Regions from separate parts of the Paenibacillus sp. FSL R10-2788 genome, predicted to be linked through region 1. Evidence: riboswitches for the same ligand, from Rfam matches in the RefSeq annotation. Region 1 holds a riboswitch; the other holds the start of a gene.

Region 1 (5,164 bases):
CCCTCCGGTTGTATGTTGTCCACGAGTGCACACCCTTCCTCTTACGAATAATTTAATTTTAGCTAATAATGCGGCGATTGCAAACATATACATCCCGTAGATGCTTGTCACGGGAGGAATCACACTATGAAGTCACTGTCATTAAAGTACATCATCTTTGCGACCCTGGCCATCCTCGCGCTGCTGGGAGGAGGAATATGGGCCTTTTCAGGGGATAGCTCTACAGCTTCTGTTACTAGCTTTGCTTCAAAAGAGGCCAAGTCCTCCAGCGGCACAGCGCCTGCAGCCGTACCACAGCAGGTATTGCCTGAGAGCGCGCCCGTCCCGGCAGAGGAGGCTTTAAGCCAGCGGGTAGTCGAGTATCACATTGATGTCCAGCTTGTTCCTGACACAGAAACCTTAAAAGCTTCTGAGACAGTAACCTGGACACACCCCGGAGTAAAGCCAGTAAGTGATTTATATTTTCACATGTATCCAAATGCATTTGCCTCATCAGATACCACCTTTATGAAGGAATCCGGGGGGACGCTCAGAGGCGACAGCATGCCTGAGAACGGCTTCGGAAATATGACGCTGACCGATCTGCGCACGACAGAAGGAACTTCGCTAATGCAAAGAGTGCAATATGTCCAACCTGATGACGGCAATATCAACGATAAGACGCTCCTAAAGGTACATCTTCCTCAGCCTGTTAATGGTGGGGAAAGTGTAACACTTAAGCTTCAGTATGAAGTCCAGCTGCCCAAAATCTTTGCTCGCATGGGTGCTTCAGGTAACTTCGTTATGGCTGGGCAATGGTTTCCTAAGCTTAGTGTATACGAGCCTAAGGGCACACGCGGAGTTAAAGAAGAAGGCTGGGACCTGCATCAGTATCACGGGACTTCTGAGTTTTACAGTGATTTTGGCATCTTTAATGTAACGATTGCCGTTCCTTCCAACTATACGGTGGCAGCGACCGGATTTCCTGTAAAAAATGCCAAGCTCAAACAAGATCAGAAAATATATCAGTTCTACGCCGATGATGTCCACGATTTCGCTTGGGCCGCATCCCCTGATTTTACAGTAGCAGAGGAAGCTTTCTCTACGCCGGAGGTGCCTGGAGTACGAATTAAGGTGTATCTCGACCCTCTGCACAAGGACTTACAAGAGCGTTACCTTCAAGCTGCCAAGGCTGCCCTGACCTACTTCAGCAAATGGTATGGCCCTTATCCCTACTCTACGCTGTCTATTATCGTCCCACCTAAGGAGGGAAACGGCGCGGGAGGAATGGAATATCCTACCCTTATTACAGCCTTTGGGGCCGCAGATTCTTCTCCAGATACCTCACTTGAAAGAACCGTCATTCATGAGATCGGCCATCAATACTTCTACGGTATGGTAGCCAGCAATGAATTCGAGGAGGCCTGGCTGGATGAAAGCTTTACTTCCTATGCCGAAGACAGACTTATGGAACAAGAATACGGTATCAAGTCTAATTTGCCTTTACAGGCCAGCCTGGTGACTATACCTGAGCCGTTAAATCTGGAAACGTGGAAATATGCAGGGGCTGATTCCTATAGCCGAAATGTTTATATCCGCGGCAAGCTTGTACTTAAAGATATCGAACGCCAGGTAGGTACCAAAGCAATGAACAACATCATGTCCTCCTACGCTCGTAAGTTCCGTTTCCAGCATCCCGCTACGTCAGATTTTCAGAAAGTCGTTGAGAAGGTAACCAAAAAATCATGGCAGGCCTATTTCGATGACTATATTTATGGTGATGGTGCGCCTGACTTCTCAGTAGATACGATTACTTTTAAAAAAAATAACAGCGGCGATGCTCAAAGCTACGAATCATTAGTGAAGATTTCAAACAAAGGGAGCCATTACGTTGATGTTCCCGTGAAATTCACATTCGCCGACAGCTCTTCGGTGCAGCGGGTCTGGAACGGTGATGGAGCAGAGACTACGTTTCAATTGTTAAGCGATAAGCCTCTTCTCTCTGCTGAGATTGACCCTGAGCAATCCATCTTATTGGAGAGCAAACATTTAAACAACTTTAGGCTGGCGGAAATAGAGCCCAAGACGCTCTCTCGCTGGACGTTAAGTGTAACTAAACTACTTGAAACCGTGCTCGGAACTCTTGTCTGGTGAGGTGAATGATTGTGAGAACATCGATAACCCGCGGCTGGCAAAGCATGAAGGAGCAATTTTATATTTTAATTCTGCTCTTCATCTACCGACTGCTCTGGGGCTACTTTATGTATGGTTTCATCCGATCTGCTATTATTCCAATTCTACTGCGCTATCCAGATAAAGACGCTGGCGGCAGCGGTATGGGCAGACTGTTGTATTATATCGAGGGACAGTTCAGCTTGAATACTGACCCTGCGATACGCACTTGGTTATGGATGCTTCTAGGACTTGTTGTCTTACGACTTCTGCTTTCTCCTTTCATAAGGGCAGGATTGCTGCATGAGCTGCACCAGGAGCGAAATGGCGAGCGCGGGCTGTTCTTTTTCCCCGGCATGAAGATCTATGGACTACCTGTCTTAGTCTTTAGCCTAATCGAATGGGTGATGACCCTGCTGCCGCTTTACTGGCTTGCTCCCAAAATGTACGGGCTGTTCTTATCCTCTTTGTTTAACTACACTTTGTTACTTCATTTAGTACCATACGTATTGGCATGGCTTATATATATTTTTATCGTGCGCCTGTTTCTTCTATATATGCAGTTTGGTTACACCGGCGGTACAGGAATGTTCTCCTCACTGTTCATCTGCTTGCGGTCACTGATTCCTGCTATAGGTGTTTCCATTGTACTTGGTGCGGGAGGCTTGCTCTTATTGCTAGTGTGCGGACTGACGGGTCTGTTCTGTCCCGGCCTGCCGGCACTTATAATACGGCAAATCTCACCACTACCTTCTACGCTCTTAAAAATGTGGGGAATTTCTGCACAATATCATCTATGGCGTAACAAAGCATTTCCACAATAAATTAACCTTATTTGACATAATAAAAAGGTCCCAATTCCTGTATTCAGGAGCTGGGACTTTTTCTCATTACGGATAACTTAAGAGTATTTGCAAAATCGTAAAAGCTCTGTTACAATAAGTCCTGTGCTATTAGTAACAATTTTGTAATCAATTGAAACGATTCCTACATAACTAAATGTATTTATCGTAAGTGTAACTGTCGAAACGTCATTCTCTTGGTGCTTAACACGCCTAATTCCTTTGCACCGGGAAGTGGGGGAACCATATTTTGGGTGAATTGATCTCGCTTTACAGGGATCATAGGGAATCTTCTACCGAACCCTTAAGCTAACCTCGCAGGCCTTGGAAGGAGTACATCTTTTGAAAAGACATAATTTAAGAAAAAAATGCGTCGCTGCGGCGCTAGGACTTGTAATGGCATTATCTATTGGTGGAGGAAGCGCCTTTGCTGACTCTAAGATGGACACTGTAATCTCAAAGACTATTGGAGTTGCCTATAAAACCGGAGGTACAAGCACTGCCGGATTTGATTGCTCTGGATTTACAAAATATGTATTTAAGAATGTGGGTCTTACTTTACCTCGTACATCAAAAGCTCAATATAGCGTTGGAACTGCTGTATCCAAAAGCAATCTGCGTTCTGGTGATCTAGTGTTCTTTAACACACTTGGCAATGGAGTATCCCATGTCGGCATTTATGTTGGAAACGGAAAATTCGCACAATCGTCCTCTTCGCGTGGAGTGACCATCACTTCACTCAGTCAGGCCTACTGGGCCAATCGTTATGTTGGCGCTAAAAGAGTAATGAGTACTTCAGCTTATCAAGCTGTAGCCTTCGATTGAAACCTTCCTCACAACTATAACCTCATAATTACAACTATATGAACCTGAATCTGATTATGCCCGTAATCAAATTCGGGTTTTTCTTTTTCCATAATATATTTTTACACTATTAGAGCCCGATTGAAACACGTTTATTTGATAAAAATTGCAATTATATTAAAAATTAGGTCATTATTAACGCTTACATATGCCTTTCTACCGTAAAAATGCCAATTTTTCTGCATTAATATGTTAAAAACGATTGCCAAGCGGCTTTCTGTTTGTTACAATTAGCGCAGTGAGATTTTAGTAACATTTTTGTAATCATTAAGTTGTTATTTACAAAGGTTTTGTCATGTATTGATTACAAGCTAATCCTAATCAACAGTATGAGCCGAGTTTCCTAACTATTAGGAAAACGGGGGAACCAACTTTGGGTGAATTGACCTCCATTATATAGAGGGGTCATAGGGGACCTTCAACCGAACCCTTAAGCTAACCTCGTAGGCATTTGGAAGGGGTATACACTTTTGAAGAAGAAGTTAGCAGCAGCAGTACTAAGCTTTTCCATCATCCTCACCATCGGAGCAGGAAGCGCTTTCGCAGATTCCAAAATGGATAAAGTGATTGACAAGGCCATCGGTACTAAATACGTATCCGGCGGTATATCCACTAACGGATTTGATTGCTCCGGATTTACAATGTATGTGTTTGATAAGATTGGCATTAACCTTCCACACCAATCAGGTTCCCAATATCAAATGGGCACAGCAATCTCCCGTGATGATATAAGAGCCGGAGATCTTGTATTCTTCAATACAAGTGGCAAAGGTGTCTCCCATGTCGGCATTTATGTCGGTGAAGGTAAGTTCGCACACGCTTCTACCTCACGCGGTGTTACGATTAGCTCTCTGAGTGATAGCTACTACGTGAAACGCTACGTTGGTGCTAAGCGCATTATGAGCACAGACGCTTACCAATCGGTTGCTGCTGAATCGGAAGACAATGATGATGTTCAATAAGTAACGTACATAGGCTCTTTTCCAAGGTAACTCTTGGAGGAGAGCTTGTTTTTTTGTCTTATTACTTATTTACCCCTCTCATAATTTGTAAAACATTCCTCTCATATAAAGTTTCTGAGTCGAACCTCCCCCATTTTGTATATAATTAGTAATATAGCAATGTCCTCGTGAAAGGAGATCGTTGACTTTATGATAAATCCCTCGGTAACTTTTCATGTAGTTCCTATGGAGGCAATTCACGGAGAAGCTATTTGTAAGTGGAGCTATACGCCTCCATATAATATTTATGGCTGGATGCCGTGGGAGCAGATGCAGGCTCTTGGCATCGAGTTTGGTGATCCGCAG
Region 2 (5,164 bases), 5.8 Mb from region 1:
AATCTCTATTTATAACGGAGCAATATTTGCCTGATATCGCGTTGATTGCAGGAATATTCCGCGTATACGCGATTAAGCTATTCCTCAGTGCTAACTTCGCCAGCCCGATACAGATCGGAGCATTGGACACAGCTGATCCTCTGGACCCAGCGGTGCGGAAATGGTGGAAAGATAAGGCTAGTGAGGTTTATCGGGCGATACCTGATTTTGGCGGGTTTGTGGTCAAAGCGGATTCAGAAAATCGACCAGGACCATTCACTTACGGACGTGACCATGCAGATGGCGCCAACATGCTGGGAGAAGCACTGGAGCCGTTTGGCGGAATCGTGATTTGGCGTTGTTTCGTATATAACTGCAAGCAGGATTGGCGTGACCGTAAGACAGATCGGGCCAGAGCGGCATATGATCATTTCAAACCATTGGATGGCCGGTTTAATGATAATGTAGTGCTGCAAATCAAGAATGGACCGATGGATTTTCAAGTCAGAGAACCGGTATCTCCGCTGTTTGGCGCACTGGAACATACCAATCATCTGATGGAGTTTCAGATTGCTCAAGAATATACGGGGCAGCAGCGGCATCTCTGTTATCTTGTTCCACAGTGGAAAGAAGTCCTTGATTTCAATACTTATGCCAGAGGGCAAACTACGCTTGTGAAACATATTGTGGACGGATCGGTGTGGGGAAATAAGTATAATGGTGTGGCTGCTGTAACTAATGTTGGAGATGACATGAACTGGACGGGGCATGGGTTAGCTCAAGCTAATCTGTATGGATATGGAAGATTAATTTGGAATCCGGAGCTGACGGCAAAAGAAATAGCTGAGGAATGGATTCGGCTTACCTTTGGCACTGATGAAGGTCTAGTGGCTGCTATTCGCGGGATGTTGATGGACTCATGGAGGATTTACGAATCTTACACAGCTCCATTAGGTGTGGGTTGGATGGTTAATCCGGATCATCATTATGGGCCGAATGTGGATGGGTATGAATACGCCAAGTGGGGAACGTACCATTATGCGGATCATAAGGGCATTGGTGTGGATCGTTCAGTCAAATCGGGAACGGGTTATAGCGGACAGTATATGGGGCTTAATGCATCAAATTATGAGAATCTAGCGTCTTGTCCGGAAGAGCTGTTGCTGTTCTTTCATCATGTTCCATACACGTATGTTCTGCAATCGGGGCAAACTATTATTCAGCATATCTACGATACTCATTTTGAGGGGGCTGAGCAGGCTGCACGGCTTCTAGCGACATGGGAATCACTTGAAGGCAGCGTGGATAGTGGATGGTATATGCAAGTGAAGCAACGTCTTGAAGAGCAAGCAGAGCATGCGCAGGAATGGAGAGATCGGATCAATACGTATTTTTACCGCAAGAGCGGAATTGAGGATCTTAAAGGCAGAAAGATTTATTAGATTTCGAATCGAGGGATGATGATAGTGAGCCTCACGATTAGAGCGATTTTGGAAGATTTAATGGGAACTGTGGAACAGGTAGAAGGGACTGTGGATATTCTGAACCCAGGGGAACCGGAAACTGAAGTCACAGGGATTATTACGGCCTTCTCTGCCACACAAAATGTTGTGGAGCAAGCAATAGCGTTAGGAGCCAATTTGCTGATCACGCATGAAGGTGTATTTTATAGCCATCATGCGGCGAGCGAGTGGTTAGAAGGTGATCCGGTTTATCATGCGAAAAAAAGTCTGATCGAACATTCCCAAATTGCTATTTTTCGTTATCATGATTATTGGCATCGGCAAAAGCCGGATGGAATTATGGTGGGTTTGCTGCGAGAACTAGATTGGTCCGCATACGTGGAAGAGCAGCAAGCAGCTGCTACGATTCTCAATATTCCTGCTATGACTGTACTGGAAGCTGCTCAATATATTAAAAGTAAGCTAGGGATCTCTTATGTACGCGCTGCCGGTGACCTGTCTCTGTCCTGCAAACGCGTAGGGATATTAGTAGGTTACAGAGGAGGCGGGACGATGGCTATTCCGCATTTTAATGATCACAATCTTGATTTAATTATTGCTGGAGAGGGACCAGAGTGGGAGACTCCGGAATATGTGCGGGATGCAGGGCACCAAGGCAGATCTAAAGCGCTCATCATGTTAGGGCATGCGGAGAGTGAAGCGCCGGGGATGAAATATTTAGCTGAAATCTTAGCAGACAAATATCCCATGCTTCCTAGCCGGTTCATTGCTGAACAACCCATCTATCAGATGGTTTAATCTGGGGAAATAAAGAGTACGGAATAAATAAACATATTATGGAGAAAATGAAGGGAAACAGGTCACTGAGAAAGGAGTGTTTCAATGGAAATTCCTTTGGAGGCTGATGAAGTATTAAGTCGGATCAAAAAGCTGCAAAGCGACGGAAGCTCGATCAGTAAAAAACAAGTAAAGCAGAGCGATCCTGAGCTTATGAGAAGTGCGCTGTTCTTTTTTCCAAGCTGGGAGCATGCATTGAAAAACGCCGATCTTTTGTAGCCATAGTATTGTAAGAGGAAGCTAAGTGGACAGGGGAATATCTCTGATTCTGCTTAGCTTTTTTCATATCTCCAGTGAAAAGGATGGCCTTTATATAGAAAGTACTGGTGTTTTAACCTCCGTTTGGCTTGGTTCAGAGCCATTTTCTTAAATAAAACGAGTAAACAAGAGCAAAAGAAAGAGAAAATGAAGAGTATGCTCAATATGAAATGAAAAGCATTGCTTTCAACATTATTTTGACCAGAGCCCTCCTTTACAAGCAAACCTTACAAGAGTATGATTCATCTCAGAACTGACAATTATCTTAAATTTACAATTACATAAGCAATCCGCTTAATTTCCGTTTCTGGAAAGCGGGGGAACCAACAACTGGCAGCCGATGTGAGAGTCGGCACTGGTTATGGGGTGAATCCTGTTCCGGGTGCATAATATGCATCCCTGCAGGTAGGGCAACTCTCACTGCCCGAATCCGACAGCTAACCTCGTAAGCGTATGGAGAGAGGATGAATGGCGTGTTTAGTGATGAATAGCCACAGAGAATCCCTCTGTGGTTTTTTGCTGCGTTTTTAAGCAGATATAGACGTAGAATTTATTATGAAAGAGGTGTTACCTTTGCCTATCGCTAAACTGAACGGAACTTCGCTCTATTATGAAATCAATGGAACTGGCACTCCGGTTGTGTTTATCCATGGACATGGATTAACACACAGTATGTTCAAACCACAGCTGGAGTATTTTTCCGATAAATATAAAGTGATTTTGTGCGATTTACGGGGGAATGGTAAGTCTGGTAAACTGCTGGAGGCCCCACATGAGATTATTGAGACGCAATGTCTGGATCTGATTATGCTGTTGAATGACCTAGGTATCCGTGAAGCAGTTTTTGTAGGAATCGCCTATGGTGGCTTAGTCGTTCAGCATATTGCCAAACAATATCCTGAGCGTGTAAAAGCAATTGTGGTCGCAGACAGCTTCTGTAGGACTCACGGATCAACAATTGTAGGGAAAATACAAACTATGGCAGCATATTGCAGTTTGCTAATGTATTATCTCCCAAGCGAGCTGGTGTTGCCTTCGATTCGGATGATGTACCGAGAGCGCTGGAGTCTGGCCTACAATGAGATTAGAAGAGGGTTGCTGGACAAACGTCCCCGGGAGCTATATCGGCAAAGACTGGCTACAAGCCATGTTGATTACACCAGATGCTTAAAGGCTTTTAAACGTCCTGCTTTATGTATTGTAGGGGACTTTAATGAATTTGGAGTGAATTGTATGAAGGAAATGGTGTCCCAGCTGCCACATGCGCAGTTGGCGATTATTCCGAACGCATTAGATCCAAGTAATCTGTGCCAGCCGGAGCAATTCAATGCGATTCTTCAACGTTTCTTGGAGAAGCAGCAGGGCAGTCAGCAGATTAGCTGATCTATAGGGAGACCTTTACAAGCGAAGCGTTTAAGTGGAAAAGGGCGTCCCATAGCCAGGGAGCATGAGCTGGCTATGGGACGTCTTTCTGGGTAGAACTTTAGGGAAATTCTCCCTAAAGTGAAGGTGATTATGGCTTCTAGCACGTGAATTAGGGAAATTCTACCTAAAGTGATAGAGAGCATGGCTCCTAGAACGTGGATTAGTTATGATGAACGAAAGGCAGCCCCTGTTTCGCACACCGTAGGTTAAAATGGAAGTTAAAAGGACAACCATTACAGAGCTACATGCGAAAGGAGCTGTTACTATGAAGAATACCATAAAATACGTCGGTTTGGATGTGTCTAAAGAAAAAATTGCGGTGGCGATTGCAGATGAGGGTCGGGAACCCGCACGATATTATGGAGCCATCCCCCATACCCCAGATGCAGTGGCTCGAATGATTCGGAAACTCAAAGGTTCAGGGATTACACTGGAGGTCTGCTATGAAGCCGGGCCTACGGGGTACGACTTATACCGCTGGTTGACGAAGATGGGAATTTCCTGTGTGGTAATTGCACCTTCGCGTATGCCACAGCGTCCCGGAGATGCCATAAAAACCGACCGACGGGATGCAGAAAAACTGGCTCAGTTACACCGGGCTGGAGAATTGACTGCGATCTATGTGCCAACGCCAGAACTCGAAGCTTTACGAGATCTCATTCGTGCACGAGAAGATGCTAGGCAAGACCTACATCGGGCTCGGCAACGGCTCATTCATTTTCTATTGCGCCACCAAATTCACAAGCCAGAGGGTATGAAAAAACGCTGGACCAAAAGGTACCGGGAATGGCTCTCTATGCTGAAGTTTAATAATGTAGCTCAAGAACGGGTATTTACCGAATCCCTGCAACAGCTCCGGGAAGTGGAGGAGCGAATCAAGCGACTTGAAGCCGCAATGCGAGAAGAAGCACAGATCTGCCCTTACGCACCTGTCATTCAAGCGTTGCAAGGCCTGAGGGGAATCGCCCTGCTGACAGCTATGACTTTAGTTGTCGAGATTGGAAATTTCGAACGTTTTCGTTCACCGGCTCAGCTCATGAGTTACCTGGGACTCGTGCCACGGGAATATTCCTCGGGAGCAAGTACCAAAAGAGGGAGTCTTACAAAAGTCGGAAATTCCGGAGTGCGGCGCGCACTGGTGGAGTCCGCATGGAGTTACCGTCACCGCCCTGCCGTCAAGGGAGATTTAGCAGTGCGTCTTG

Evidence for each region. A riboswitch is a leader RNA that binds a small molecule or an ion and turns the genes downstream of it on or off. The one in region 1 is predicted to bind cyclic di-AMP.
Region 2: another riboswitch for cyclic di-AMP. It lies ahead of NSQ50_RS26350 (alpha/beta fold hydrolase); the one in region 1 lies ahead of NSQ50_RS00545 (C40 family peptidase).

The regions. Positions count from the first base shown of each region.
Region 1 is NZ_JBBOQA010000001.1:112,931-118,094, reverse strand. It holds gene NSQ50_RS00560 (YwhD family protein) at 1-23, opposite strand, end outside; gene NSQ50_RS00555 (M1 family metallopeptidase) at 127-2,133, shown strand; gene NSQ50_RS00550 (hypothetical protein) at 2,145-2,975, shown strand; cyclic di-AMP (ydaO/yuaA leader) riboswitch at 3,194-3,332, shown strand; gene NSQ50_RS00545 (C40 family peptidase) at 3,390-3,818, shown strand; cyclic di-AMP (ydaO/yuaA leader) riboswitch at 4,180-4,322, shown strand; gene NSQ50_RS00540 (C40 family peptidase) at 4,328-4,819, shown strand; gene NSQ50_RS00535 (GNAT family N-acetyltransferase) at 5,009-5,164, shown strand, end outside.
Region 2 is NZ_JBBOQA010000001.1:5,937,423-5,942,586, reverse strand. It holds gene NSQ50_RS26365 (alpha-glucuronidase family glycosyl hydrolase) at 1-1,421, shown strand, start outside; gene NSQ50_RS26360 (Nif3-like dinuclear metal center hexameric protein) at 1,446-2,240, shown strand; gene NSQ50_RS26355 (hypothetical protein) at 2,325-2,498, shown strand; cyclic di-AMP (ydaO/yuaA leader) riboswitch at 2,819-3,005, shown strand; gene NSQ50_RS26350 (alpha/beta fold hydrolase) at 3,111-3,920, shown strand; gene NSQ50_RS26345 (IS110 family transposase) at 4,228-5,164, shown strand, end outside.